DNA from 3 places in the Pseudoalteromonas sp. SG45-1 genome. Region 3 is predicted to be linked to each of the others. Evidence: predicted binding sites of a transcription regulator. Region 3 holds the regulator's gene; each other region holds the start of a gene.
The links. The regulator LexA, encoded in region 3, represses DNA repair genes until DNA is damaged. The targets are predictions, from matches to a motif close to TACTGTATNNNNATACAGTA.
Positions count from the first base shown of each region.

Region 1 (11,280 bases), on a different contig from region 3:
AAGGCCAGAACACTGTATTTTAATTCTGTATTAGATAGAGATGCGACAGACTACCATGGACATTATCAAGGAATATTTGACTCATATGTTCTAGAAAGGAAAAAGGCAGGTAAGCCTGAAATAATTGAGGTTCATAATGCTATTGAAAAACCAAAAGAATCAAGTTCGGTGAAAGAATTCATATCATATGTAAATAAGTCATTGGAGAGTATATATGTGGGTCAATTGCCATTTCATGCAGCCAAGTTTTTAATGCAGGATACTAGAGAATACAAGTACTTAAGAGAGGAGTTTATTATATTAGCAAGTTATATTAAAGATATTAGGAAGAGTTATGACGGGCAAATTAAGTTAGGTGAAGAAAAAGAAAGATGGGACGCTAAGATAGATTCAGAGCTAATAGAGATTACACAAGCAGTACCAAAATATGAGTATGAAACGAGGAAAGCTTTGGCCTCCACAATACACCAATACCGAGGTTTTTCACTAGACTTAAGAACGAAGCATCAACAAGCTGTGGATAGTTTTTCCAAAGTCATAGTTTCTGCAATTAATGCAAAGCATGACAAAAAATACCCCGAGCCTAGAGTATTATTAATAGGTGCTTTATTTGAATTTTTCGAATGTGATGAATTTATACTCAATAAATCAATACAGTATGTAAAAGAAAATACTACATTAGGTATATTCTCATCAATATTCATTCTAGTTGACTCAGAAGTATGCATTAAAATACACTAAAAGCTTATGAGTAAAGCATACAAAACTAGCTTAGCTTTTTTCACATAGTTTCTGTAATTTTTGTATATCTTTTTTCTCATTTTGGATATGCATTTTTCTATGGCAGTTTGGGCAAAGAGCTACTGTATTCGCGATGGTGTCTTCACCACCTTTAGCAAGCCAAATAATATGATGCGTCTCTAGATACGGTTCATCCGATTTATTTTTAAAAGGTGCCGGTTGATTGCAGAGCTGACAAAACCCTTTCGCCAATCTTTTTGCATGCTCAGCAACCCAAGGGTTACGATCGTGTTGCTGGATAATCACCTTTCTACTACCTACATTCTTTCTGACGTTTTTTGCTCTACGCTCAATTTCTTCGTCACTCAGTCTTTTAGCTTTTTTAGTCTTTGCCTCAAAAACTTTACTTAAATAAATTTTATTAATTGGGGGCGATTCATTACCTTTAAGCTTGAGTGGGAATACACAAACATTTCTAGATAGACCATTTTGATCTGGTTGTTTCTCAAAGTAAGGCTTTGAAGCTAATTGAACAATACCAATATAAACATATTCTTTATCAACAAAAACTTCAAAAAGGTGAACAGTGATACTGGTATCATTAGATTCAGAAAGTGTTTTGTTTTGAGCAAAGTTTAAACTTTGATCACCAGTAGTACCCATTCCAGTGTAATGGCAAATATCACCTTCCCAACGGTCATCATATATTGATTTAATATGGTTTGAGACAATAACTAACGTATTAGATTGATGTGAGCGCCTCATCCCCCCTTGCGGAGAGCAAGCAAATAGCTCACACAATTCTTTATTATTTAAAACTGAGCCCGGCTGAATTTCTAGTGTCATTAATTATCCAATACATTATAAATTTATAATAATAAGTTAAATATACCTCCTTTTTGACCTTACCAGTAGGCTTTCATGTAAGCAATAAACCAATGAAGTTATAAGTTTAGAAATACCACCTTTATGATAAGTATAGCTATAATAGAATTACTTTATGATTTCATTTATTTTTGAAGAGGGACTATGAAGATAATTATTTTTTTAATAGTTCTTGTGATATCTGTTGTTTCAACCATTTATACAAAGCAGCAAGAAATGATTCATGTCGATGTGTCAAAGGTAGACTATATATCGGGTTTTGATGAATCAGTAGTAGTTTCGTTTGGTAAAAATGAAAACGACTTCCATGCATTTGCGATAAAAAAGAAAGATATAAAGCAGGGTGTTGAGCTTGTATCTAAATCAAAAAACAACCCTAATTTTTCTGTATTTGCGGACTTAGAAGGTGAAGCGCTTGTTCGATCTGAACAGGCCGAAACCTTTGCAAAAGTTAGAGTTTTGAGTGTTGATAAAAAAGCACAAAAAGCCGTATTTGAAGTTGAGGCTAATTTATTAAACATAAATACGAATGAGCTTAATAAATTAGATAGAACAAAAGTGATTGTAAAAGATAAGCCTTTTTTAAAGCTTATGTAAGTGCTACCTATCCTAAGGTTAAGTTAGCTCTATGCATTCTAATTGATTGAGTTACAACACCTTCAATATTGTACTGGTCAAACTTAGTTAGTTTAACAGGACTGTGGTCAGAGCTAGCTGAAAGCAATAGATTGTTTTTTAAGTCGGCAATTTTACAAACGAATTGACCATTTAAGCAGGCTACGATTATATCGTAATTTTTAACTGTTTTTGCTCTATCTATTATGAGCACATCGCCATCAAATATCCCAACGCCTTCCATACTTCTACCGCTAGCGCGACCAACAAATGTTGAGTCACTTAAAAAATTAGCATCGATTGTTTTGTCTAACTTTTTTATTTCAGGACCGATTGATACATTTTGAATAAGCATGTTTTTCTCAAAGCTTTAACTAAGTTGATTATAGCCTTAACTGTATATAAAAACAGTACCCATACTTAACTGCAATAGAGATAAGTGCCAAAATGTATCTTTTAATGTTAAAGGTAAAACAATGTCTAATAGTTTAAAAGCTAGAAAGGCGATCCGCAAAATATTCGATGGCAAATATATAGACGCTCCAATTACAAAAGAGGAAGTCGATTTACAATGGGATTTTTTAATGGCGATGAAAGTGCGGCAATTTAGATTAATAAAGATTATAAACGATGAGGAAGTAGATAAGGAATTACTACAGAATATTTTTGACGCATTAAATATTTGCGATGTGGCTTAAACAAAGCCCGCATTATGCGGGCATTAATAATTTCAGCTTAATTCAGTTCAGTTAGATTGATTACCAGAGTTTAATAAATCTTGAGATAAGTTCTCTAACTTTTTTACAAAAATATCCCAGTTGTATCCCGCTACACCGCCAATAGCTACATACCCTAAAGTTGCTCTAACAGGGTCTGACTCATTTGCAATATCACCAGTTAAAACTAGCAACCCGCTTTGGACTATTGCAAATACAAGACAACCTACTAGAGTTGCGAGTAATGGTGCAAGGAAATATCCCCAAATATGTTTAGATTTAAATGAGCAATTAATTGCGTAATGTCTATGGAATGACGTAATACTCAAAATAGCGCTACCCAATAAAGCACCTACTATTGTAAAAAATAAAAAAGGCACTTGAGATGGTACTTTAAAGCTTTCATCTAAATCCCAAAGATTTAAAATTGATGAGAAGCCTGTTAACCAACCATCTACTAGTAACCAAATTGCGAAAATAGAATATGCAAGAGTGTAAACAGGAACTAAAAAAATTGATTTACCAACGTCAGTATCGTTGCCACTTTGGTTTGGAGGTGTGATGTTGTTATCCGGGGCTGGTTCTATAGTGTTGTTATTTTGAGCTGACTCTTCCATAAACTTCTCATATGATTGCTATTTTGGCTATGAGGATACATAATAATTACTATAAATTATAGTTGGCTACATTATTAGCATTGAATTTATTTAATCTCACTTGACTAAAAATGTGCATTGGAAGCAAAAAAGAATAAAAACATGAGTCAAACAAATTTAAATTACACTTGGCCTGCTGATTTTCCAGAAGATATTCCTGAAAGTTGCGATCCTATTCCAGCAGAAGGGTTTGTATACCGGTTAGTTCGTACTATTCCACCTACGGAGGTGGATTTTCAAAAACATAGGGATGAACACCCTGATTATCCATATGTGACAAAAAACAAACCTTTGTCTTATGGAATGTCTTTTTTTACTAAGCTATCTACATTAAAACGTAAAACAGGTAATTACCCAGCACCAGAGCAGTTTGAGTGTTGGCTGATGGTTTGTGGTGAGTTAGTTCCTGAGCTTGGGGTTATAAAAGAAGAGTCTAATCATGTGACTTTATGGGCGCAAGAGGGGGCATTGCCTCATCAATATATTAAGGAAGAGGTAAAATAAGTATGAACATTTTACCAAAAGATACAATCTTAGGCCGTCTAAAAGTTTTTGAAATATATGATGAGTTCTATGGCCCTAAATGTTTTTCTGTAAGAGATGATCTTCAATACCTTTATCTTGTATATTGGAGCGGCGATTATGAAAACGGTGCATGCACTAAATGGGTATACATGCCTGTTTCCACAAAGATATTAGATGAGTTACTTCGTGAGGAGTATACATTTAACAAGGCGTTTACAGGTTCAAAGCGATTAATGCTCGTTTCAACATTTGCTGACGAAAAATCACATACATTAATTGAACCTCTAACTGAGAAAAATATCGACACAGCTAATCTTCCTCCGAAAGATTTCTCGATAGATCCTGATGAGATACAATCATTCGCACCAGAGGCAAAATGGCATTTCAATTTAAAAATAGCTAAAAAAAATGGTAATGACTCTCCATCTGATGGAGCAGTCACTGAAGTACTTGATTCGTTCAGTGAAATAACACGAAGCATTATGAGGGACCCTAAAAACTTGAAGCCCTCAATTCACCCATTAACTGCTGATCATGGTTCTTTTGATGTTAAGCTAGGTTCAAGTAACCAAGAAAGAGCGGCTGTAGCTATTGAATTGTTAGAGACTCTATTATCTGATGAAAATGAAATTGAAAACAGATTAGAAGAATTTAACATAGACCCATACAGACTAAAAAACTTGTTAGATATAGTTAGTCTTAATAAGTTAGATCTAACACTAAAATCTAAAACATCAAACATTCTGAAAAAGCCTATTTCTATCAATGCTGTTAGGCTTAAACCAATCATAGAAAAACTTGAAAATATAACATTAACTATAATTGATTCACTAAAAGTACCTCAAGCAAATTCTTTGGATAGAGTTGTTATTATAGTTAAACATAGGGTTGATAAGGGAGAGTTGAAACATCAATTTATTGATGGAATTAGTTCTCAAAGGCAAGTCCTTTACCATACTCATGCAGCACGTTGTTTGGGGTTATTGAACCAAGATAATACAGTAGCCACCGCTGGACTTGTATTAGCTCAGAAGTGCAGCAAGAAAGCTCAATATGAATTTTTAGCAGATAGAGTAGAATCAAGTGATTTTGGTTGGGCTTGGATGCAATGGGCTGGTGTGAAATCACTATCAGAACTTGACCCGTATTCTTCTAGACCATTTGTTGAGAAATGTGTCAAAGGCCTCAATAGAACGAGTATAAATAGGCGTGCTAGTAGTCTTACTAAGTGGATAAAAGTTTTAAAGGAATACAGGCGAGACTATTCTAAGTAATTTAACTTGGAGAAATTATATTTGTACAATGGCTCGGGATTCCGAGCCATTGTAAAAGCAGAAATAACTAGAGTCGTGCAAGTTGTTTTTTTGTTATTTCATTTAATTCATTCTCTGTGTCTATATCTAGAAATAGACCCAAAACTTTATATGAGTTATTCAAAGAATCTAGATTCAGAGGCTTTATTTTATCAAAACCTTCTTCATTCCTTGCAAAATTAAACAGTAAATTTACCTTCGACTGCAACGCAGCAGTTTCATATATACAACTGAGTATGTATCGACGATGACTGTTTGTTATACATTGAATACGACTTTTATGTACTTGTAATTGTTGTAATATATTAGCGAGATACTTTCCTATTTCAGGTGGTGAATGTCTAATACATTCTTTAAATATTATTATAAAATCATCTGCAAGTTCTGGTGGTGTGGAAATTTTTTGGGCTTCACTATACGGCTTTTCATTATCAATAGGTTCGAGATGAGTAATATAAATATTCGAGCTTTTTTTCAAATAATCACATAAGTCACACAAAGCATTTGGGAGGAGCGCTTTAGCTGCAGTAAATTCCCTTTCTCTCTGCTTTTCCTCATTATATTTAGAAATAGACAATGCAATTATACTTGCTATAAATGCTAAAACACCAATATTTAACGACTGCCAACTATAAAGAACCCTTTGGTATTTATTCCAATCAAAATCAGTAGTGTACAAAGGAATAATGAACATACTCATAAAGTATAGAGCAAGGAGAATGCAAGTTACGATTTTTATTATTTTAGAGTCAAAAGCTTTAACGATTAACATATTAAAGTGACTTACCAGTAAAAATAACTTTTCCAACCAACGTGCAATTACCATTAATCGGTATTAGTTGCTCTGGCCAGTTGGGGTTGGCGGCTTTTAGGAATTTATGGCCGTTTTCGATAATTAGCTGTTTAAATGTAGCTTGGTTATCGTCGTCTAGGCGGGCTACTACGTACGAACCGTGGATGCATTCCGCTTCAGGGTCTACAAAAATTAAATCACCCTCATCAAACTTTGGCTCCATGCTAATACCTTGCACCTTTAAAACAAAGGTTAGGTCACTGCAATTAACAGGGCACATAAAACGTTCTGCGTCATAAGCTTTAATTTCACTTATTTCTGACCAGGCGCCAGCTTGTACCCAGCTGATAAGTGGGGCGGTGGCTTTGATTGTTGGCCCTGGTAATACATTACTGTTGGTGTCTTTGTTATCAGCAATCCCAAACTGTAAAAACTCAGGTGTGCATTTTAGTGCGCGTGCTAACGCTTCAATGTTGCGAGGATTTTTTGTATCTCCACGCTCTATTTTTTGAATAGAGGTTTGCGCTGTACCGACTAGATCAGCTAGTTGGTATTGGGTTAACCCTAACGCTGTGCGGCGTTCCTTTACTCTTTTTGCAATATCCATATTAATCCCCTTAATTAATTTAATAACTATAAGTAATCTGTTAGGAAGATTATCACAACTTTAAGTTATCACAGTCAAATTACTTATTCGGGTATTGCTGATTACCTAAAGTAATAAATTAAATTGACAATCACTTTTAGGGATCATAAGATTACTTAAAGTAATCATTCGTGAGGTGTATATGTCATCTATTGAAAAAGCAGTAAGCCTAATCGGTGGGCAAACAAGATTAGCTCGTCTTTTGGGTACTCAACAAACCGCTGTTTGGAACTGGGTAAATCGACACAGCCAAGCCCCAGCGAAATACATTCCGCGTATTTCAGAACTAACTAACGGTGAAATATCGGTAAACGATTTACTCGCCGATCATCAAAAAGCAAAAAGGAAGATGTAGCATGAGCACTGAACAACAAATCATTTTATTAGATATTCACCCAGACGCTAAAGCCGTGTTGTTTGCATTACTGCAAGAAAACATTCAATTGCGCACTGAGCTTGAAGAACAAAAAGACCGCCTAGTTAGCACTGTTGAAGCATGTGAGGTACTAGGTTGTGCGCGTAAAAAGTTTTGGATTCTATCGAAGTTGTCTGATTTTCCTAAATCAATTCAGTTTGGCAAAACTAATCATTACCGCTTAAACGAGCTAATTAAATTTAGAACGCAGCACCAACAAAGCGTTAATAACTAGGAGCAAAGGCAATGAGCACATACCAAGTATTTGACCAAAACACGTATAACGCATTACCTAACTTAGCTGCCAAAGCTGAGTATTTACTTACGTGCAAAATAAGCACGAAAGACGCCGTTAATTGTCAATCAGTTGAATTTGAACCGTGCTTACAAGCCTTTGTTGGCGAGTTGCCATTACCTATTTACTGCCTCGGCAACGAAAGCCAAACAATACAAAAAGCAGTGTACTGGTTAAAAACACAAGCTTTATCTAAACCGCAGCAACAAGCACAAGGGGTATAACCATGGCAAATGCATTAGTTAAACACACCGAGAACGTACAACCAGCGCCATTAAAAGCTGTAGAAGGGCGCCACATACCAAAAGGCTTAGCTGAAATAAAAGCGCTAATGGGTAGCGAACGCCACACACCAGAGTACGTATACACCAAAGTGTTAAGCGAGCAAGAGCGAACAATAGTGTGTTTTGCTGCAGGCCTCAAACGTCATGACCTTGAAAAAGGCTTTGCCAATTTTAACGCCGATACCCGTCTTAAAATTCACAAAGCTATTTTGCAGTTACAAGAACTGGTTAAAGCATTTGTTGATGCCAACGCCATGGCACCGGCTAAGTTTTTGCAAAATGCGCCTGCTGAGTCTGCAAAAACCAGCTACTCCCACCTAACTGTTAGTTCACACTAAGGATTGATCATGAGCTCAACTAATCGCGGAACCCAGCGCAATGCAGATGATTACTACGTAACACCGCATTGGCTTATTGAAGACTTTTTAGCAGCGTTTAGCGAAAACTGCCGCTTTAATTTTGACGAACAAGCATACCCGTTAATGTTAGACCCAAGCGCAGGCGGCTGCGACAAGTACGAAATGAGCTACCCAACCGTACTAGAAAAACAAGGCTTTACTGTAGAAAGCTGGGATATTCGCGAAGACTCACGCACTAATTTAAAAGGCGTTAATTTTTTAAACGTGCCCAGCGCTTTATTGCCGAAATACGACGTGCTCATCACAAACCCACCGTTTAACGTAGCGCAAGAATTTACAGAACAGGCGCTTGAAATGGTTAAAGAGGGCGGTTTAGTGATCATGCTGCAACGCCTTAATTGGTTAGGTAGCCAAAAGCGAAAACCTATGTGGCAAAAACTACCATTAGCCGCCGTTTATGTTCATAGCAAACGCCCAGGCTTTGACCCACAAAAAACAAGTAAAACAGATTCAACCGAATACGCCCACTTTGTATTTTGCAAAGGCCATGAACTGGCCTCTGAACTTTTCGTAATTTAACACCCAAAAACAACACCCAAAGGACTACTAAAATGAACACAATCAAAGACCAAGATCTATCTAAAAATCAGCTATTAGTTAAAAACATTGTTGAGCACGCGGTAGACCAAGCCAACTTTACTATTAAAAATTTAAGTAAGCGCTCTACCGTTGCCATGCTAATGGAGTGCGAAAACTGCCTAACTGACTTTATGCCTGTGGTTAAGTTTATTGCCGATGACCACATTGAATACGCCCCTATTTACGACCAAATGTGCGCCGCAATTGATGCCGTTCAAATGGGTGAAGATTTAGTTGAAATAGAGTTTGCCGAATAAATGGCTAACCCTAAGCCACTCGACCTACAAGCCCTTAGACTATCTGGTATAGCTAAGGGTTTAATTTCATCTATTAGCGATATTGACGACCGCAACTTTTTAGCGCGTGGCCTGCAAAATGTGCCAGTGCCTCTACAAAGTCGTATGGCCCGTAAATACATAGACCGCTACAACCAAAAAAAAGCGGGTAGCCAATACCGTGCTAATACATGGTTACGCCGTACCATTGCACGTTTAAAGCCACGCTTTGGCGTACTGTTTAGTATTACTCAAAATATGCCATTGCCATGGCATATTTTAAGCAGTATTGAAAAAACCAAAAAACATGCAGGCACACTCGCTATGGAATGCGTGCAAATAACGCTTGATGTAAGCGAAGAAAACCAACACCTACCGTACGAAAAAATAATATCGTTAACCTACGATGCAATAGCAACTCATGCCAAAGCTGTAGGCGCTAATGTGCCATTTTATGCCATGCGCGACGACAACTTGCCAACCGAGTGTTACGAAATTGCACTGCTAAAAATGCAGTGTGATAGATGGTGGGCTCGCCAATTAAAGACTATTCGCCGCCAGTTTGTAGAGTTACTCGAAATTGCCACAGGCCAAGTAGGCAAAGATTTATACCACGATAAAAAAAGCAAAAAGTTTAAACGCCGTGGAATTAGCCCTTACTCGTCAAAACAAGCACAGCGCGAGTTTAACTTTGCACAAGCCAGTGGCCGCCAGTTCCTAGAAATGATGGAACTGCAAAGCAGCGACGGCGACGTAATAAGTTTAATTGAAGCCGTAAAAAGCGGTATGGCAAATCCTGCCAACCGCCGAAACGAGTTAATGTTACGCATACGCGAAACCGAAGAGTTAGCCGACGAAATGGGCTATGTAGGCATGTTTTACACTATTACGTGCCCGTCACGTTTTCATGCAAACTCAAGTAAATGGCACGGCGAAACCCCAAAAGATGCACAAAATTACCTAACCCAAACATGGGCGCGTGCCCGTTCTAAGTTAAACCGACGAGGCCTTAAATACTTTGGTGTGCGCGTAGTTGAGCCACATGCCGACGGTTGCCCGCATTGGCACATGATGTTGTTTATGCCTAAAAATAAACTACAAGAAGTGAACGCTATTTTGCGTTGGTACTTTATTCAAGAGGATAAAACAGAGCTTTACGATTATTACGGTCCTGTGCAAACCCGCGCAAAAGTAGTAAACGAATGGGTAGATATAAACGCCCACGGCACACACATTAAAACTGTAGAGAAATGTGTAAGCTACCGCGCAGGCACTAAAAAAAGTGAGCTGTTTAAAACCTATAAACAAAAGCGCCGCGAGTGGGGCCTTAAAAAAAGCCAAGGCAAAAAAGCTAAAGCGCCCAGTAAATTCTATCGTACCTTTAGCCCTCGCTTTGACGCCATAAAAATGGATAAAAGTAAGGGCAGTGCAGCCAGCTACATTGCTAAATACATCAGTAAAAATATTGATGGCTACCAATTAAGCGACCATGAAGATGCCGAAACAGGCGAAAACTTGCAAGAGCAAGCTAACCCTGTTTTAGCCTGGGCTAGTACATGGAACATTCGCCAGTTTCAATTTCAGGGCTCACCAAGCGTCACCGTGTATCGTGAATTGCGCCGCATGCCTAAGGGCAAAGCAATAAGCGACGAAACCATAGAGCCTATTCGCCACGCTGCTGACACCGCCAACTGGAAAGATTACGTAAAGCTCCAAGGCGGTATGTGTATAGGCCGTGCTGCTAATTTCAAATCAATGTACGAAGACACACAAATGGGCAACGATTACGCCGAAGTAGTACGCCGCATAAAAGGTGTACTTACTAATACCGATTACAAGGCCGTGCTTAAACGCACACTTGAAAACGTACATAACGTAATTACCCAAACAAGCCTTAAAACACGCTTAGTAGAATGGACCAGACAACTCAAAGGCACAGCCGAAAAACTCAATGCTAAGGATAACACCAACGTCGGCGCAGCCGACCTATCTTGGACTAGTGGTAATAACTGTACGCCTATAGCCGCAGGGTCTAGGGCTGTGTTGTTACTCGATATGATGGGCACCTCAAAAAATGATGTTGATGAAGTAATAAAGGATCTAAATAGCGGAAAAAGGATCAG
Region 1 covers NZ_JACJEP010000034.1:17,736-29,015, forward strand. Annotated here, with positions in the region: gene H5117_RS18765 (hypothetical protein) at 1-741, shown strand, start outside; gene H5117_RS18770 (HNH endonuclease signature motif containing protein) at 772-1,587, opposite strand; gene H5117_RS18775 (hypothetical protein) at 1,771-2,223, shown strand; gene H5117_RS18780 (LexA family transcriptional regulator) at 2,231-2,596, opposite strand; gene H5117_RS18785 (hypothetical protein) at 2,718-2,939, shown strand; gene H5117_RS18790 (hypothetical protein) at 2,987-3,574, opposite strand; gene H5117_RS18795 (hypothetical protein) at 3,716-4,117, shown strand; gene H5117_RS18800 (DUF6575 domain-containing protein) at 4,120-5,412, shown strand; gene H5117_RS18805 (hypothetical protein) at 5,480-6,223, opposite strand; gene H5117_RS18810 (LexA family transcriptional regulator) at 6,225-6,851, opposite strand; gene H5117_RS18815 (YdaS family helix-turn-helix protein) at 7,033-7,245, shown strand; gene H5117_RS18820 (AlpA family transcriptional regulator) at 7,247-7,540, shown strand; gene H5117_RS18825 (hypothetical protein) at 7,552-7,824, shown strand; gene H5117_RS18830 (hypothetical protein) at 7,827-8,222, shown strand; gene H5117_RS18835 (SAM-dependent methyltransferase) at 8,232-8,822, shown strand; gene H5117_RS18840 (hypothetical protein) at 8,855-9,139, shown strand; gene H5117_RS18845 (replication endonuclease) at 9,140-11,280, shown strand, end outside.
Region 1: a site for LexA is predicted at 2,635-2,654, ahead of H5117_RS18780 (LexA family transcriptional regulator). Genes of this name have one in related genera too.

Region 2 (8,816 bases), on a different contig from region 3:
AGAGCCCGACTAGAAATAGTCGGGCTTTTTTACGTCTGCAGAAAAGTAAAATGTGCGCAATTATCATCCACTCACAGCAACACCCATCACGTAGGTCGGGCGAGCGTAGCGACTCCCGATGTGAAAATCGCAACAAAACCCCTCAATATCTCAGTCGGTCGATACAGTAGCATTTCACTGTGATTTTCTACCGCTGTGGGCACTACGACATCCTACTGCGTAGCGCACCGACTTCAAATTGTAGAGAGCCCGACTAGAAATAGTCGGACTTTTTTACGTCTGCAGAAAAGTAAAATGTGCGCAATTAACACACACTCATATCAACATCATCTCGTAGGTCGGGCGAGCGTAGCGACTCCCGACACAACGAGAGTGTAGCATTTCACTGTGGCTCTCCACCGCCGTGGGCACTACGACATTCTACTGCGTAGCGCACAGACCTCAAATTGTAGAGAGCCTGACTAGAAATAGTCGGGCTTTTTTACATCTTCACAAAAGTGAAATATGGGGAGTAACGGACATTACATACTCGATTCTTCTCTAATTCATCTAAATGTACAAGTTGAGCGGAATAGCTCATTATTCCAGTACTAAAGTTAATAACGCTATTTAAAATAGTCCATAAGCTTGGGTTTCTTCACTTTCAGATTCTTCTAGTTGAGCTGGTTTAAATATTACGCTTGGATCAATTAATACACTATGCTTTTGGGGGAGCTTGATTAATCCTAGCATCATATTTTTAGTTTGTGGGTCTAGATCAAAACCAACCTCAGTGAGCTTATCCAGTGGCTTTATGTCTTCTTTTTTATAGTCGATATTATCTTCAACCTTATCTACTAATAAACCAACATGTGGATTTAGTCCGTCTTTGGTGGTGAAAACAATAATAGGTTTATAGTCTAAGGTTATTTGCTCTTTAGCGGATTCAAATAAACGCTCAAGCTGAATTAGACTATTACGCTTAATTTTGTCGAGCAGAGCTGATACTTGTTTATGATCACTTCGATTATGGGCTGCTATAGCTGCTTTTGCTGTCTCTAGTAATGATTGGAAGGGCTCGTCAAGCCGAGACATTGTTAATTTTAAGTCTTCATTGTCGGTGTTGAATTCTTTGTAAAATAAAACAAAATCTTGTAGTTCGGCGTCATTATTTGAAATAGAAGCCGAGCTATTTAATAAGTTACTTTGAAAGGTATTAAACCAGTTTAATAGTTTGTCTTGCCATATTCTTAGTTGTTTTAGTACATGCGCATTACTTTGTTCAGTTGAGATATTATTTAAAATAATACCTAAATCAAAAACAGGTGTTGGTATATCCATATAATCTTTAACACCAATAAAGCTTTTATTATTGTTTGGTAAAGTTGTTAGATTATTGTCAAAGCGCTCAGTTAATAAAATATCGAGTATTTTTAGCGAAATTGTTTTGCAGCCCACTTTAAAGTTTATTAATTCCATGCCTTTATCTTAATTTACCTATTAATGCTTTAAGGATAGAACAAATTAAATAAATAGCTTAAAGATGGATAAAATTTAACAGAGATAGGGCAACTAGAAATTATTAGATGGTGCTAGTGAGGTTTTTTATGGCACGTTTAAATTGATTCTCAAGCTGCTTTTTTCCTAATAAACCTAAGTGTTGAATCACTTTTTCATTACTTTCATTTTGAAGTACTAACTTTATTAAAAGTTGTTTATCCGACTCTGTTAATTGAGATATACAAGAAGGTGATTGGCTCAGTAACTGCCAAAGAGTTGCAGAGATACTAAATTGAGTGAAGTTACTTTTAGTGAGCAGCGCTAATCGGTCGTGAGTCTCTAGGCTTATTAACTCGTCGCTAAATCCTTCAGTTATAATATTCACGAGTTGCCAATCTAGTGTTTTAAAGTGTGTTAAAAGAGCATAAAAGAAATCGTTTTTAAACTGCTTTTTTAGGGGTTGAAGAATTGTACTTTTGTCACTTAAGCATTTAACCACAAGCGCCGAATGTTCAGCGGTGCTTTTATCGCGTTGATAACCTAATTTTACAGTATCAAACCCTAGGTTTTGCCAAAAATTAAGTAACTGCGCTGTTGCGCCAAAGCTTGCGCCAAGCCAACTACATTGGCTTTTTACCTGCGATTCGCAATAACTAAGTAACTTTTTACCAAGTCCTATATTGTGGGAACTCGGATCAATCGCTATTCGTACAACTCGAGCGCTCAGTTGTGTTAAACAGTCATTATTAAAGCTAAGTTGTGAGAGTGCTTGCGCCATTAAATGTCCTTGCGGACGGCGCTCTCCACTTATAACCTGTAGGGCAAGTTCTTCACTCAAACCACCTTCTATGGCGATTAAGCATACGCCAACTAATTGATTATTAATTTTGCTAATAAATAGTCTTTGCGATGGTGCGTCTAGTAGTTGGCGTAAGTCGTTGACACTACTTTGATAGTGAGCCAGTGCAAGTAGGGCAATAACTTGTTGCAGTAAAGGCTCATTGTTTACAAGGGATTGCTGAGTTACTTCGCTATGAATTGGCTGCTCTAATTCATCACTACTTGACTCTATATATTCTGCATCGAGTGCAAGTAAGGTGCGAATGTGCTTCTCGAGGGGATCGTGTTTAGCAAAACGCAGTGGCTCATCAAGCGTTACAACTTTAGAGGCTTTATAGTGCGCTTTAATATAGTTACTAAAGCGAATGGTATAACCCCTACCATTGCCTTCATACCCAACCAGAGTGCTTGCAAATACTATACGAGGGTAATGAGCTAGCATTTGTAGTAATAACGGAACAGGGATTGCTGCAGCTTCATCAACGAGTAGTAAATCGCACTCAGGTAGTGTGTTTAATAACGCATCAGGTGCAACGTAGTGCAAGTTGGCGAGCTGTTTATGTTCAGCGTTGTATTGAAGGCTTAACTCTTGGGCTAAATGTTTAAAGCTGCTATGGGTCGCTTTAAACTGAGTGCTGCAAATAATTACTTTTTTATCAGTTAGTTTTGCCGTTGCTAAGCCAAGTGCTGCCGACTTACCTCTGCCTCTATCAGCATTAATAAGTAAAGGTCTGTTTGCACGGCCATTAGCTACTTTTACTATCTGCTCAATACAGTTTTGCTGTGGTAGATAATCAATTTTATTATGAGCTACATAGCTGGCGTTATGATTAATACAGCCATTTTTTTCACTAAAGTGAAAAGCAGGTAACGGTTTAATAATAGTCGCGAAACGTTGATTAAATATGCTGTAGTCAATGCTCTGACCGTGTGATTGCACTGTACTTAATGCGGGATCTTGCCAAGAGGCTAAATTATCTAGTTCAGGCAGTAATAAAAACAGTATACCGCCTGCTTTAACGGTGCCGGCAAGTGCTGCAAGTTTATCAGGGTGCAAACCACTAAAACCATCGTAAACAGCATGAGCAAATTCTTGCCCTAAAATTTGGTGTGTGCGAGTAGGCCAGTACGAATTTTTAATCGCGCACTGCTTTGATACAACAAGTGTATTGTTTTCATCTATTAATGAGTTAAGTATTTCATAACACCAAGCTGGGCTGCCCGTGATCAACACTAGCTGACGATGATACGCGCCAGCTAATTGTTGCTCTAACTCATTTAGGTGTGCTTTATACCGCTTGTAATCGTGCATAGGCCGTTACTAACCATTTGCTACCAAGGTCGTCAAAGTTAACTTGTACGCGAGATTGTGCGCCACTACCTTCATAATTCAGTACAGTACCAATACCAAACTTAGCATGCAGTACGCGTTGTCCTAAGTTAAAGCCACTGTCTTCAAATGCGGCATGGCTAACTGATGCGCTAAAACGCCCAGCGGCAGGCGGGCGAGAAACCTGTGTTTTAATACGGATTTCTTCTACGCAGTCTTCAGGGATTTCGCGTAAAAAGCGAGATGGGCTATGGTATTTTTCTTGCCCGTATAAACGGCGACTCTCAGCATGGCTAATGTATAACTTATCCATTGCTCGTGTCATGCCTACATAACAAAGGCGGCGCTCTTCTTCTAAGCGACCCGACTCTTCGTTGCTTTGCTGAGAAGGGAACATGCCTTCTTCTACGCCTACCATAAACACTAGCGGAAACTCTAAGCCTTTAGCTGAGTGAAGCGTCATCATTTGTACGGCGTCTTCGTGTTCTTCTGCTTGTCCTTCACCTGACTCAAGTGACGTATGGGCTAAAAAGCCTTGTAAAGGTGAGCTGTACTCTTCGTCTTCAGGCAGCTCATACTGATCACAAGCGCTAATTAGCTCTTCTAAGTTTTCTACGCGAGCACGGCCTTTTTCACCTTTTTCGGCTTGGTACATTGCCATTAAGCCTGAGGTTTGAATTGTGTACTTGGCTTGCTCATGCAAAGTTAGATCGCTAATTTTATCTTCTATTTGTTCTACTAGTTCTACAAACTTACTTACTGCACCAGAAGCACGACCAGATAAATGCTGTTGTTCTACAATTGCTTTTGCGGCATACCAAAGCGGTAACGATTCTGCTCGTGCACAATCGCGTATATGGCTCAATGTTTTATCGCCAATACCGCGTGCTGGCGTATTAATTACACGCTCAAACGCGGCATCGTCTTGACGATTACCTACTAGGCGTAAGTACGACAACGCATCTTTAATTTCTTGTCGTTCGAAGAATCGCATACCCCCATAAATACGGTATTTTAAGCCTTCTTGCAGCATGGCCTCCTCGAGTACACGAGATTGCGCGTTACTACGGTATAAAATTGCGGCATCTTGTAGGGCATTACCTGCATTTAACCAGCTTCGTAGTTTGCTACTTACAAAGCGTGCTTCGTCTAACTCATTAAATGCCGCATAAATAGAAATTGGCTCGCCATCGTTACCGTCGGTCCATAAGCTTTTACCCATACGCTCTGAGTTATTTTGAATTAATGCATTAGACGCTTTCAAAATAGTTGCTGTTGAACGGTAGTTTTGTTCAAGACGAATGGTTTCTGCGCTAAAGTCAGTTAAAAATCGTTTAATATTTTCGATTTTAGCACCGCGCCAACCGTAAATACTTTGGTCATCGTCGCCTACAATCATGATACTGCTTGTATCGCCTGCAAGTAACTTTAACCAAGCATATTGAATGGTATTTGTATCTTGGAACTCGTCTACGAGCATATGTGCAAAGCGTTGCTGATAATGACGCAGTAACGTTGGGTTATTTTTTAACACTTCGTAGCTGCGTAGTAATATTTCGGCAAAATCTACTAGGCCTGCTCTATCACAGGCCTCTTGGTAGGCGGCGTAAACACGCAGCATCATTTGCTCGTTAATATCGTATGCTTGAATATCTTTAGGGCGAAGTGCTTCATCTTTTTTAGCGCTGATGTACCAGCCAAATTGTTTGGCGGGCCATTTTTTATCATCGATATTCATCGATTTTAATAAGCGCTTGATCATCCGAAGTTGATCGTCAGAGTCTAAAATTTGAAAGGCTTCTGGTAAGTTAGCTTCACGGTGATGAGCACGTAAAATACGATGCGACAAACCATGGAACGTACCAATCCACATACCACCTACAGGGGCCTTTAGTGTTTCTTCAACGCGGCTGCGCATTTCTTTAGCCGCTTTATTAGTAAAGGTTACGGCAAAAATACTGTAAGCAGATGCTTGCTCAACTTGCATAAGCCACGCAATACGATGAACTAACACTCGTGTTTTACCAGACCCAGCACCTGCTAATACCAGCATGTTTTGTAGTGGGGCTGCAACGGCATCGCGTTGTTTGTCATTTAAGCCATCGAGTAATTGTGAAACGTCCATCGTTACGCCTTTTTAATCAATATTGTGGGCAGTATAACAGGTGTTTTTGTTAGGCTAAATAAAATACTGTTTTTATAAACAGCTATTTATAAAATAGCCTTAAAAACGAGTAACTTGATAATTTTTTGAACAAACAAAAAAGCGTAAACGCACAATAAAAATTGCTAATTTGACCTAAAGTTAGCAAAATTTACTAACTCTCTAAATCTAGACTAATTTAACTATTTGATTTGTAAGCTTTAATAAATTGGCATAGAGTGTGTAAGTAAATAATTATAAAATCAAATAAATACAGAGGTTAGTATGGCAGATCAAGGTTCTGGCGGTAACGTAATCGCAGCATTATGTAATATATTTTTTCCTGGTTTAGGGCAGTTAGTGCAAGGGCGTATTTTAGCGGCTATATTTTTTGCACTCGCTATTATAATAAGTTACGCACTAATTTATGTGCTTGTAGGTTTTGTACTAGTGCCTATTATTTACTTATGGTCGATTATTGACGCAGCGCGTTATAGATCGCGAAGTTAACTGCTTTAAAGTTGAATAAAATAGCGCCCTTGTGGCGCTATTTTACTTTATATGTCCTGTGGTTTGCGGGCGTTTACGTATATAATTACGCAATTAAAGATTTACAGGCAAATCCTATGGAATATCAATTTATTCGCGACCCTATTAGTGGGCTACGTATTAAAATAAGTAGTGAACACGCTACTATTGGTCGCTGGCTAAACGAAGAAATAGGCAAAGACAAAGTAGCTATGGTTCAAGCGCTTATTGCATCGGTGAGTTCAAGCTATGAGCCGCTAACGCTAAAAGGCCAAGAAATAGATTTAATATTAACCAAAGACGAAGCACTATTTGAAGCCCATGCGCTTCATCAAGACAGTGAAGACCTAATAGCGTATCAAGATGACGATTTAGCGCTTGAAGAAAATGGTTTAAGTAGTGGTTGTGGCTTTGAAGATTTCATTGATTTAATTGATTCATGGGCTGAATTTAGCGGCTCAAAGTAAACTACATATTAAGATAGTGCTGATGCGTTAAGCTTCCTTTATCGGTACTATTACACTAATCAAAAACGACAGGAATGAATATGTCTGCCAATTTAAACAAGCTAGTAGTTATGCTAGAAATGCAAAACGCCATGAACACTAAAGTACATGAGCAATGGTTTACTCAAGGATTCGAATGGTACCGCGCTATTTGGGTTGAGTGCGCTGAAATGCTGGATCATCATGGTTGGAAATGGTGGAAAAAACAAACACCAGATACTGAACAAGTTATTTTAGAGTTGGTTGATATTTTTCATTTTGGTCTATCGCTTAGAATTGACGGCAAAACTAGCTACGAAGACTTAGCAAAGCAACTTGAAGCTGAGCTTAGTAATGCTCAACAAGCGGATGACTTTAAACAAACGCTAGAAATATTAGCGGCTTCCGCCGTTGCAGATAAAACGTTTAATGCCGCTGCCTTTGCCGGCTGTATGGCGCAAATGGGTATGGATATTGATGATTTATATCGCGGCTACGTAGGTAAAAACACTTTAAACTTTTTCCGTCAAGATCATGGCTACAAAGACGGTAGCTACATTAAAGAGTGGAACGGGCAAGAAGATAACGAGCATTTAGTTGAAGTAGTTAAAAGCCTTGATACAGAACATGCAGATTTTGCAAAGTTAGTGTACCAAGGCCTTGAAGCGCGTTACCCAAAAATCTAGCCCACGTAAACTGAGTTAAATAATCTTACGATAGTCGGTAACACTCAGGTAATCGGCTATTTCGTTATGTGGTTGTTGGCTATCAGGGTTAGCAACTGCAAGTAAGTGCTCGATGCCGTATTCTCGTGCGGCATTTAATACCGGCACACTGTCATCTACAAACAAAGTGCGCTGCTTATTAAACCCTAAGTCTTTTTGTACTTGGTGCCACAAACTTTGCTGCTCTTTACTTACTCCATATTCATGAGTAGACACTACACCATCTAGGTAGTTATCAATCGCTGTATGCTCAAATTTCAGCATGACACTCTCAGGGTGGGCGTTGGTAAGTAAAATTAACTCTTTGCCTGCTTTTTTAAGCTCGGTTAAAAAATGAGGTACGTCTTCGCGCATTTTAATTAAATGCTGAGACTCTCGTTTAAGCTCCATTATAGGCAAGTTTAATTGCTGCTCCCAATAATCTAAACAATACCACTGTATTTGACCGCTCACAGCTTGATAGCGTTTTAAAATATCTGCTTTAGCTGCATCTAGGCTAATGCCTCTAGCTAATGCGTGTTGCGCAGGGATAACGTTAAGCCAAAAATGACTGTCGTAATGTAAATCGAGTAATGTTCCATCCATGTCGAGCAAAACGGTATCGATTTTTGACCAATTTAACATAGGAATTTCAACTTATAAGGTTTATTATTGAACTAACTGCCATGATAGCAAATTAACGCCAATGACACAGAAAAAGCACCCAACACCACCACAAATCCTCAGTAACAATGTTGTTGCTAAAAGTCGCCTGTTTACTGTGGAGTCTTTAGAGTTAAAGTTTTCTAATAACGAAGAGCGCCAGTATGAGCGAATTCGCGGCGGTGGCCGGGGAGCAGTGATGATTGTTCCGTTAAGTGCAGATAATGAGTTACTACTTGTACGTGAATACTGTGCGGGTACAAACAATTACCAGTTAGGTTTTCCTAAAGGCTTAATTGATCCGGGCGAAACCCCAGGGCAAGCTGCTAACAGAGAACTTAAAGAAGAAATTGGCTTTGGCGCTGAGTATTTTAAACCATTAAGAACAGTAACAATGGCGCCGAGTTACTTTAATGCCACAATGCATATTTTATTTGCTAAGCAATTATACCCTCAAACCCTTATTGGTGACGAACCAGAGCCGCTAGTTGTTGTTAAGTGGCCATTAACTCAGTGGCAGTCATTATTAGACCAAGAAGATTTTACCGAAGCACGCAGTGTTGCAGCTTTGCTATTATTAGATAAGTATTTAGCGTCTGGAGCTGCCGATGAATAAATTAATCGAACCGTGCATTGAATTAGCT
Region 2 covers NZ_JACJEP010000006.1:38-8,853, forward strand. Annotated here, with positions in the region: gene H5117_RS07180 (chemotaxis protein) at 610-1,458, opposite strand; gene H5117_RS07185 (GNAT family N-acetyltransferase) at 1,562-3,631, opposite strand; gene uvrD (DNA helicase II) at 3,609-5,774, opposite strand; gene H5117_RS07195 (hypothetical protein) at 6,078-6,302, shown strand; gene H5117_RS07200 (YacL family protein) at 6,419-6,787, shown strand; gene H5117_RS07205 (dUTP diphosphatase) at 6,868-7,491, shown strand; gene yrfG (GMP/IMP nucleotidase) at 7,507-8,154, opposite strand; gene nudE (ADP compounds hydrolase NudE) at 8,216-8,788, shown strand; gene cysQ (3'(2'),5'-bisphosphate nucleotidase CysQ) at 8,781-8,816, shown strand, end outside.
Region 2: a site for LexA is predicted at 5,839-5,858, ahead of uvrD (DNA helicase II). Genes of this name have one in related genera too.

Region 3 (11,280 bases):
TTCATCAATAAATGGAAAAGGCGAATCAACGGGTTGTTTATCGTTTTGTTGAGTTTGATAATAAAAGCGGTTGTTAACGTTGGCATTACCGGCAACCATATAAGCCAATTGTGCCGACAGTGCTAATAAACCACCACCGTTATATCTAAAGTCGATTACAAGCTCATCAATACCATCGGTTTTAAACTTATTTACTGCATCAATAAGCCCTTCTTGGGCAATGCTTATATGACTATTAAATTGCATGTAACCCACGCTTGAACCATTTGCGGTTGTAATCGTTTTAACATTTTGAACCGGTGTTTGTTCAATATTGCCAGCGGTTACATTAAATGTTTTTTCGGCGCCATCGTTACTGCGTACAACAATAGTATGTGAGTCGCCGTTAGTAGGACTAAATAAACCTTCGTTAAGCGTATCTACACCCGACTGTGTATTGGTATTAATGCTAACACCGTCAACTGAAAGTACAGTATCACCACGTTGAAAGCCTATTTGGCTTGCAGGAGAATCATCTTCAAGATAAGCGACGCGTAAAATACGGTCGGCTGTATCGCCAATAAACGCCCAATTTATACCGTAACCAGAAGTAACGCCCGATTGCGCTTCTTGAAAGTAATCTTCAGTAGGTTCTGAAAAATGAAAGTTATCTTTTTTTGCTCCTGAGTCGGTAAGCTGCTCTGTTTTTAATTGGGCAAAATAATCGGCTACTGTGGCAAAGCTTTCAGGATCGTTATCGGCAATCTCATCATACCAAAGGTAGGTTTCGTCGCTCCAAGAGCGAAGCCAGAGTTTTTCGTAAAGGGCAGAACCGGCTTGATCTGGGTAAGGCTCGTTGTTATTAAAGGGATCGTTACCCGTACGCGGGGTTTCGCAAAAGTTTTTTAAATCGTTAGAGGGTTCAAATACACCCGCAGTCCATGTTGGACTGCTACTAACAGGTGTTGTAACTACAGGGGCTGAGTCGATACCGCTACCGCCGCCGCCACAACCGGTCAAAGCAAAGCCCGCAAATGCAGTGAAAATGGCAAGCGAGGTTTTATTATTTTTAAACATAGTTAAGGGCTTTTTTGTAAATAAGTTGTTTAAAATATTACAACACTCGCTCGTTTATTCAACATTTATAACTTTGATTTATGTAAATGAGTGTTAAAGCTTAGAGTTTGCTCGCACTACTTGTATCTGCGAATGCTTGCTTTTGCCATGCATTAAATAACTTTTGCTGTTTATCAGAGATTTTTAAACCGTATGTTTTTTGCATGTAAGCGTAGGTGTCAGCTATACGTTTTCGTGCATAAACAGGCGGTTCAACTACACGTTGCTTAAAGTTTACTTTTACTTCGCAACGGCCATATTGTGTGGCGTTTTCGCTAAGCATACCAAAACGATAATTAGAGCGATCGGCATTAATTTCGCCAATAGCTGGCGCTAAGTTATTTATATCAGCTTCCATTTTTCTAAATTTAGCACTTACTTTACGGCAGTTTTTACGCCCGCCATCTTGCCAGCATTGTAGCTGGTGACCAAATTCCCACGCCGGAACAATGTGCTCCCACTCAATGCGTAGTGCTCGCACATTTACTTTACCTGAGCGGGTAAGGGTATTTCGAGGAATGTAACCACAGTTAGACGGGTCAGGAACGAGTTTTTTGCCTTCTTTTTTAATATCACAGCCGCAGTAAATGCTTTTGGCGTTGTCAGGTAGGGTTTTAATTAAATGTCTTTTAGCCGTTGAAAAACGGGTAAATTGTTCGGCTGATACCGAAACGCACACACAACAAGCCAATAAGGCCAGAATAAATCGAGTCATATCCATCACAAATGTGAACTACAGGAATAGGCAGTTTAAAGCCCTGAAGATAAAAGATAAAGTTAACTTAAGGCCTACGCTTATATTAATAAAAAGTGCCTGATTAATTTTTTTACTCAAAGTTACTTTCACTATTCATTTATTTCTCACTATTTATCGTATTTTAACCACACAAGGTTACCCGTTAAGGAGTATGCTTAAAGCTTACTCAATATGAGGATTTGGATTGCAAATGAAATTTGTTGATTATTATGCAGTGCTTGGAGTATCGCCTGATGCAGATGATAAAGCGGTTAAAGTTGCTTATAAAAAGTTAGCCAGAAAATATCACCCAGATGTAAGCAAAGAGCCTCAAGCAGAAGATAAGTTTAAAGAAATAGCAGAAGCTTACGAAGTCATTCATAACAAAGAAGAACGCACTAAATACGATGAGTTACGTCGTCATCAACAAAATCGTGCTCGTCAACAGCAAGGCCATTATGGTGGTAACAATGCCTCTTCGCAAAGTAATTATCAGCAAAGCGATCCTCAAACCGACCAAGAGTTTTCTGACTTTATTAATTCAATGTTTGGCGGAGCTGGTGGATTCGATCGTTCCGGGCAGAGCAGAAGTAACGCCGCTCGCGCGCAAAAAGGACAAGATGTGGAAATAGAGTTCCCAATTTTTCTTGAAGAGACTTTAGTTGATACCGTTAAGCCTGTTGAGTTTATGTTACCGCAGCGAGACAGCAGTGGCCGTGTCACTGAAATTAAAAAATCACTTAAAGTGAAAATTCCTGCAGGCTCAGTAAATGGCGAGCGAATTCGACTAAAAGGGCAAGGCGGATTAGGGGCAGCTAATGGGCAAAATGGCGACTTGTATTTACAAATTAGTTTAGTGCCTCACCCATTATTTGATGTTGAAGGTCATAACCTAAATATAGTTGTCCCTCTTGCACCATGGGAAGCGGCTCTTGGTACAAAGCTAAATTTACCTACGTTGACAGGAAACATCCAATTAACTATTCCTTCTAATAGTCAGTCTGGTCAACGCTTGCGTATTAAAGGTAAGGGATTAATGAGTAAAAAAGCTAAAGGTGATTTATTTGCTGTGCTTAAAATTGTTAATCCAACATCTGTTGATGATGCCAGTAAAAAACTGTGGGAAGAATTAGCCAAAAAAGCTCACTTTAATCCCCGTAATAACTGGAGCAAGGCATAATGCAAATTATTGTGACACAAAAAGACGATTTACTTACTAGCAAAGAGCTATGTTTGAGCAGTGATATTAGCGAAGCAATTTTATATGAGCTAGTTGAGCATAATATTGCGGTTCCAATTGAGGGGGATCATGTTACGCAGTGGCAATTTACGGTATCTGCAGTGACCTTAGTTAAAAAAGCGGCCCGTATCCAACATGACTTTTCGTTAGATTGGTCGGCAATAGCTTTAGTTTTACAATTGCTGGATGAGCGTGATGAGTTGATTTTCGAAAACGAAATGTTAAAGCGACATTTGAGTCGATTTAAGCACTTGGAATAAAATAAGCCCTAGGCTTATTTACTCTTTGATAAGTGGGCGCTAGCTCTCAAAAACCAATATGACTACTTTGATTTATTCTTATTTTTAATTCGGATAAATCGTTTTAGTCGTATATTTTGTATAAGTAATAATATTCCACTTAAACAAAAAAGTACGCTAGTTGCTGAAAAGCTAATAAGTAGTGGATTATTAAAATTCTCTCGCTCATCGTAATCCATAATATGTAACATCCAAAAAAAGTCGAATATTCGCCATAGCGTGCTGCGAACGGTGACAACTTTGCCGTTATTTTCTGACAAGTACAGTGTTGTGTTAAAGGTGTCGTCAAATTGGACCTGCCAAACATTGGTTTTATATCCGACTTCCCGCGTACCTAGCTTTAGTAGTACAGCGCTTGTTACTTGAGCGTCAATAAGTAAGTGTGCTTTAGCATTTGCGGTAATTTGTATTTTAGTTGGCGGTTCAAATGGTCGGCCTGTTATGCCATTGAAGCTTTGCTGCTCGTTATTACTAAAGACAGTAATAAGTGGTGTAGTTAAGAAGTTCTCAAAAATTATTTGTGTTGGATTAACCACCTGAGAGGCAATATCGTCAAGGGAGGCAACATAATCAGCCTGCGTAAATGGGTTATTAAGAGTACGTGTTGCAAGATGCTCCCCATGAACTTTATCAAGAGGGATTGCACTCATAATTAAACCACCTAGTAACCATGCTAAAATTTGTAGTGCTAATAAATAACCTAACCATTTATGTAACTTGCGAGCATGTTTAAATATTTTTTTATTCATGTTTTAGTCTTATTATTTTTAGAGGCTAGTTTATTACATTAATAGGATAAGTTACTGCGACATTTTGTCGCAGTTTAAACTATAGCTTACTGTAATAATTTAAAAATAAAAAAGATTACACTTAAATTCCTAACATGACTTATCTGTTTAATTGAGCTGAATATTTGATATCCAGCTAGCTTTAAATGCTAAAAAATACTTAAAAGCTGCGAAATATCCATATAAAGTGGTTAATAGAGCATAGTTGATTTGGTATAACGGTAAAACTGCGTTAAAGTTTGCAATGAAATTATTAGAGGATAAATACGAAACGATGTCGGAAATTCAATTTTTAAATGTAGATCTTGAGCTTGAATCAAAGCAAGATATTAGTTTGCTAGTGGCGGACTTGAAAAAAGTCGCGACGATTTTACATTATGACAAAGACGAATACCGTCAACTAGCGCGTATTGAAGCTACAGGTGAGGTGAGCACACCTGATAAAGCCATAAACCATATATGTGAGCTTATTGAATCGTGTTCGCGTAATGCGCTAAAGCAATGGTTAAGCTGTTCACGTAGAACGTTTGATATTGGTTTTGAATCAGGGACTTCTCCTAAGTGCTTTAATCAAGCCTTAGATGCAGATACATTATTGCGTATATCTGCGATTGGTGCGGGTATGGAAATTACCATTTACCCAATCGAAAAGTAACTATCTTCGCTCTACGACTGCTGCGGTCATTTTTGATACGCAGCACAGCTCATTGCGGCTATTTGTAATTTTTATTTCCCATACTGAACTACGTTTGCCAATATGAAACGCTCTAGCCGTTGCTGTTAAAGTGCCGTTGCGAGATGCTTTTAAATGACTTGCGCTAATCTCCTGACCTACACAGTAAAATTTAGTAAAATCGACAACAAAGTTAGCGGCATAGCTGGCAACTGTTTCGGCAAGTACAACGTTAGCACCGCCGTGAACCATGCCCATTGGGTTATGATGCTCAGGAATTGCCGGCATTGTGGCAACCAAATAATCATCGCCAATTTCTGTGACCTCTATCCCCATAGTTTTCATTAATGTTCCTTGGCCATTAATGCCTTGTTCTAACTGCTTGCACAGCTCTAAGGTGATGGGCTGGTACCAAATACTCATAATGTCTCCTTTGCATTTTTAATCATTTATAAACTTAGCTTTAGTTATATCCTTGAAATGTACACAAGTGAAATTACTTTAGCTATTTTAAGGCTTAATTTAAATTTGCGATTTTTATTTAACTGTATATACTCACAGTTAAATGTACTGTATGGAAAACCAGTTGTATGCGACCATTAACGAACCGCCAAGCTCAAATACTCGAACTAATTAAAGTTTTTATTAAAGACACTGGTATGCCTCCTACACGTGCTGAAATAGCGCAAACATTAGGTTTTAAAAGTGCCAATGCTGCTGAAGAACATTTAAAAGCACTTGCTAAAAAAGGCGCAATTAAAATGAAACCAGGTGCAAGCCGTGGTATTCAATTAATTGAAGAAGAAGAGCCAGAACAATTAGGTTTACCGCTTATAGGGCGTGTTGCTGCTGGTTCACCTATTTTGGCGCAAGAGCACGTTGAAAGTCACTGCAAAATCGATCCATTAATGTTTAAACCGGCTGCAGATTTTTTACTACGCGTTAACGGTATGAGCATGAAAGATATTGGCATTATGGATGGTGATTTACTTGCTGTACATCGTACTCAAACCGCTGAAAACGGACAAGTTGTTGTTGCCCGCCTAGACGAAGACGTAACTGTAAAACGTCTTGAGAAAGCGGGTCGTAAAGTATTACTTCATGCTGAAAACGACGATTTTGACTCTATTGAAGTAGATCTTGAGAATGAGTCTTTTAATATTGAAGGCTTAGCCGTTGGCGTTATAAGAAACGCTGATTGGATGTGACTTTAAAAATAGCTTTTAAACAAGCAGTTTTATAAATGCGTACTAACTAGTACGCATTTTTGTTTTAAAATTTGTACTAAAAATAGGGCGTAAACAGCCCACTGACTATTTAAGCTGTAAACTTTTTTGCACTTATATTTTCCCCCTCCGAATGCGTTAAACCCCTTTGTTTTGCTCATATTTTGAACTTTCTGTTGCTCAGTTGATTACCGATTTTTTATTAATTATTCAATATCACCTGATTGTTTTTTATACTAAAACTTGCTTGTTGTTCGTTTTTTAGCTAATTGTTAATGTGCTGAGCTAATAATAACTCACAGCTTTTTAGTTTTGAGAACACACAATATACACAAACTCGTTGTTGGCGCAGCAAAACCAATCAATATTAAATAAGATTGGCTAAAAAAATAAAAATAACGAATTGGCGTTTAAGCCGTATGCCTCTTCGCTTTGCATTCGCAATAGCATCAAAGGAGCCGTCACATGGGTAAACTGACCTCTACCTTGTGGCTTATATTATGTGTTTTTTCGCACCCAGTTTTGGCTAACAGCCAATACAATATGCGCAAAGGCGTAACCGATATAAGCAATAATGTATATCAGCTGCACATGACCATATTTATAATATGTTGTGTGATTGGGGTGATAGTGTTCGCAATTATGTTTTGGGCACTTATTCATCACCGTAAATCTAAAGGGGCTGTACCTGCCCAATTTCACGAAAGCACTAAAGTAGAAATACTTTGGACTGCAATTCCGTTTGTTATTTTAATTGCTATGGCAGTACCAGCCACTAAAACCCTAATTGCAATGGAAGATGCCAGCAAAGCTGATCTCACTATTAAAATTACGGGTTCGCAATGGAAATGGCATTATGAATATATGGGCGAAGATGTAGAGTTCTACTCTATTTTATCTACCCCGCAAGATGAAATCGCGAATCTTGCAGATAAAAATCCTAACTACTTACTTGAGGTTGATAAGCCTCTTGTACTGCCAATAAATCAAAAAGTACGATTTTTAATGACTTCTGACGATGTTATTCACTCTTGGTGGGTACCTGATTTTGCAGTTAAAAAAGATGCGAACCCCGGCTTTATAAACGAAACATGGACGAACATAAACGAAGAAGGTACTTACCGAGGCCAATGTGCTGAGTTGTGTGGTAAAGACCATGGCTTTATGCCCGTTGTGGTGGTCGCTAAATCTGAGGCTGATTTTAAAACATGGCTTACAGATGCAAAGCAGGCTAAACAAAAAGCAGCATTAGCAGATGCCGCATTACTTGATAAAACCCTCCCAAAAGAAGAATTAATGACTTTAGGCGAACAAGTATATATGGCTAATTGTGCTGCATGTCATCAACCTACTGGCATGGGGTTACCGGGCGTATTTCCTGCACTTAAAGGCAGCCCGATAGTGCTTGGCGATATAAAAGATCACATTGATGTAGTTATCCATGGACGACCCGGTACGGCAATGCAAGCTTTTGCCAAGCAGTTATCTATAAAGCAATTAGCTGCGGTTATTACTTATAAACGTAATGCGTGGGGTAATGATACGGGTGATGTTATTCAACCGAGTCAAATACAGACGGCACTTGATGCCAAAGTGGAGGCGAACTAATGAGTAGCATAGTAGAACAACCTAACGCCAATGAAGCTCATCATGCTCATCACCCAGCTAAAGGTTTTAAACGCTGGCTTTACACAACTAATCATAAAGATATAGGTAGTTTATATTTAATTTTTTCGCTGACCATGTTCTTAATTGGTGGCGCAATGGCTATGGTGATCAGAGCTGAATTATTTCAACCAGGTTTACAGTTGGTCGACCCTCACTTTTTTAATCAAATGACCACAGTGCATGGTTTAATTATGGTGTTTGGTGCGGTTATGCCCGCCTTTACAGGCCTTGCTAACTGGATGATACCACTCATGATTGGCGCGCCAGATATGGCATTGCCAAGAATGAATAACTGGAGCTTTTGGATTTTACCGTTTGCGTTTCTAATCCTATTGGCATCGTTATTTATGCCTGGTGGGGGGCCTGCATTTGGTTGGACTTTTTATGCACCACTGTCCACAACATACAGTAATGATAATACTGCATTGTTTGTATTTGCCGTACATATTATGGGAATTAGCTCAATAATGGGCGCAATCAATGTGATTGTAACCATAGTGAACTTACGTGCCCCAGGCATGACATGGATGAAGTTGCCCTTATTTGTATGGACGTGGTTAATTACTGCCTTTTTATTAATAGCCGTAATGCCAGTGCTTGCAGGGGCTGTCACTATGGTACTTACCGATAAGTATTTTGCGACCAGCTTTTTTGATGCCGCAGGCGGTGGCGACCCGGTGATGTTCCAACACATTTTTTGGTTTTTTGGTCACCCCGAAGTATACATTATGATTCTTCCTGCCTTTGGCATTATATCTACAATAGTACCTACCTTTTCTCGTAAAAAACTTTTTGGCTATGCCTCAATGGTATACGCCACATCCTCCATAGCACTATTGAGCTTTATTGTATGGGCTCATCATATGTTTACCACTGGGATGCCGGTCGCTGGCGAGTTGTTTTTTATGTACGCGACCATGCTTATATCGGTACCTACAGGAGTAAAAGTATTTAATTGGGTTGCCACAATGTGGAAAGGCTCAATAACTTTTGAAGTGCCAATGCTTTTTAGTATTGCGTTTATTGTGCTGTTTACCTTGGGTGGTTTTTCGGGATTGATGCTGGCAATTACACCTGCTGATTTTCAATATCACGATACTTATTTTGTAGTGGCGCACTTTCATTATGTATTAGTAACAGGGGCTGTATTTTCGATAATGGCGGGGGCTTATTACTGGCTGCCCAAGTGGACGGGCAATATGTTTAATATCACATTGGCTAAATGGCATTTTTGGCTATCGCTGGTGAGCGTGAACGTACTGTTTTTTCCTATGCATTTTGTAGGGCTTGCTGGTATGCCGCGTCGAATTCCCGATTACGCTCTTCAATTTGCCGACTTTAACGCAATCATAAGTATTGGTGGGTTTGCCTTTGGTTTATCGCAATTGTTGTTTGTAGCTGTGGTAATTAAATGCGCGCGTGGCGGTGATAAAGTGCCTGCAAAAGTATGGGAAGGGGCAGAAGGCCTTGAGTGGGAAGTTGACTCTCCAGCGCCATATCATACTTTTTCTACGCCGCCGGTTATTAAGTAATGACACATGCACCGCTACTCAAACGTTTGGTACTTATTTGCATAGGCATGTTTGCCTTTGCCTTTGCTTTAGTACCTTTGTATGACGTATTTTGTGATGTAACAGGGCTTAATGGAAAGCCTTCGCTTGAGCAAGCAGAGCAAAGTACACAAATAGTACAAAACCGAGAAGTTGGCGTTAGCTTTACTACTCACGCACAAAGTGGTGCACCGTTTAAAGTTAAATCAAAAGAATACAGTGTAGTGGTAAAACCCGGTGCAATGCGTGAAGTAATGTTTAGTGCTAAAAATAACAGCAATCTAGATAAAGTAATGCAGGCTGTACCATCAGTCTCGCCAGGTAAAGCGGCAAAGTATTTACATAAAATAGCTTGTTTTTGCTTTGATCAGCAACCTCTAAAAGCAGGGGAAGAGCTTGAATTTAAATTACTTTTTTATGTTGATACCGCATTGCCAAGCGACATTGAAGAATTAACTTTATCTTATACCGTATTTGATATTAGTGAACAGCTGGTGGCAAGTAATAACTAGCTTTTTAAACTAGTGTGAAACTAGGAGTAAATAAAATGAATCAAGAATATGAGCATTATTACGTACCTGAGCAAAGCCCGTGGCCTATTGTAGGTGCAGTTGCATTGTTTTTTATTGCAGTAGGGGCAGGCTTAACAGTTATGAGTGTAGGTAAAGAAGGTGGTAGCGGGGTTTATCTGCTTTATGCCGGTATTGCTGTACTTGTGTATATGTTGTTTAGCTGGTTTAAAAATGTAATTAGTGAATCGGACCAAGGTTTGTACTCAGCACAAATGGATCGCTCTTTTAGACAAGGTATGAGCTGGTTTATTTTTTCTGAAGTTATGTTTTTTATGGCCTTTTTTGGTGCGCTTTTTTATGCACGCGTATTGTCGGTACCTTGGCTTGGAGGTGCAGGCAATAATGCAATGACTAACGAGGTTTTATGGCCTACTTTTGAAGCCGTTTGGCCGCTAGTTTCAACACCTGCTGGCGAAACTACTCAAGCTATGGGCTGGCAAGGCTTACCACTTATAAATACCTTAATACTGCTTACTTCCTCAGTTACTTTACATTTTGCCCACGTAGCGATGGAAAACAATAAACGCACTCCACTTAAGGTTTTTTTAGGCGCTACTATTTTATTGGGTGTTTGCTTTTTAGGACTGCAAGTTGAGGAGTACATGCATGCATATAATGATCTTAACCTAACGCTAGATGCGGGTATTTACGGTAATACGTTCTTTTTATTGACAGGTTTTCATGGCATGCATGTAACCCTTGGAACCGTACTTTTATTTGTAATATTTTTACGGATATTAAAAGGGCACTTTACTAAAGATAAGCACTTTGCTTTTCAAGCAGCTGCTTGGTATTGGCACTTTGTTGATGTGGTGTGGCTGTGTTTGTTTGTATTTGTATATGTGCTGTAGCGTTTATTGGCGAATTATTTGCTTTAATAAAACCAAGTTTAAGCGCTGCAATAACAACAACTAAAACAACGACCGAAAACAATACGCGACGACCTAAAAAGTGAGACATAGGTCGTCCCCCTGTTTTCCCTGAGACCATAATAAACAATGCTCTAAATAAGTTAAAAAGTATAAATATTAACAACTGTACGATAATAATTTTAATAATCACTGAGTTGACCCTTTATGCAGTTAGTTTTATGGCACAAACAAAAGCTTAGCTCACTAATCACACTTTGTATGGTTGTGGTTGTTGTACTTGTATGTGTGCGATTAGGGTTTTGGCAGTTGGAGCGAGGTGAGCAAAAGCAGCAACAACTAACCGCCATTGCTAAGCAACAGACTCGTGGTGTGATGAGCTGGTCTCAATTACTTAACCTGCCTGATAGCTGGAACAAAACTGGTGTATTGGTTGAGTTAAAAGGGCGGTTTGTACAAAACCAATATTGGCTTTTAGATAATCAAGTTTATAACGGACAAGTAGGGTACGACCTACTTGCTTTACTAAAGCCAGACACCGAAGAAAAAGTGATTTTAGTTAAT
Region 3 covers NZ_JACJEP010000016.1:77,832-89,111, reverse strand. Annotated here, with positions in the region: gene H5117_RS14075 (S41 family peptidase) at 1-1,056, opposite strand, end outside; gene H5117_RS14070 (endonuclease) at 1,157-1,810, opposite strand; gene H5117_RS14065 (DnaJ C-terminal domain-containing protein) at 2,043-3,011, shown strand; gene H5117_RS14060 (chaperone modulator CbpM) at 3,011-3,331, shown strand; gene H5117_RS14055 (hypothetical protein) at 3,394-4,119, opposite strand; gene H5117_RS14050 (hypothetical protein) at 4,433-4,813, shown strand; gene H5117_RS14045 (PaaI family thioesterase) at 4,814-5,254, opposite strand; gene lexA (transcriptional repressor LexA) at 5,422-6,039, shown strand; gene coxB (cytochrome c oxidase subunit II) at 6,523-7,665, shown strand; gene ctaD (cytochrome c oxidase subunit I) at 7,665-9,257, shown strand; gene H5117_RS14025 (cytochrome c oxidase assembly protein) at 9,257-9,787, shown strand; gene H5117_RS14020 (cytochrome c oxidase subunit 3) at 9,823-10,698, shown strand; gene H5117_RS14015 (DUF2909 domain-containing protein) at 10,601-10,909, opposite strand; gene H5117_RS14010 (SURF1 family protein) at 10,924-11,280, shown strand, end outside.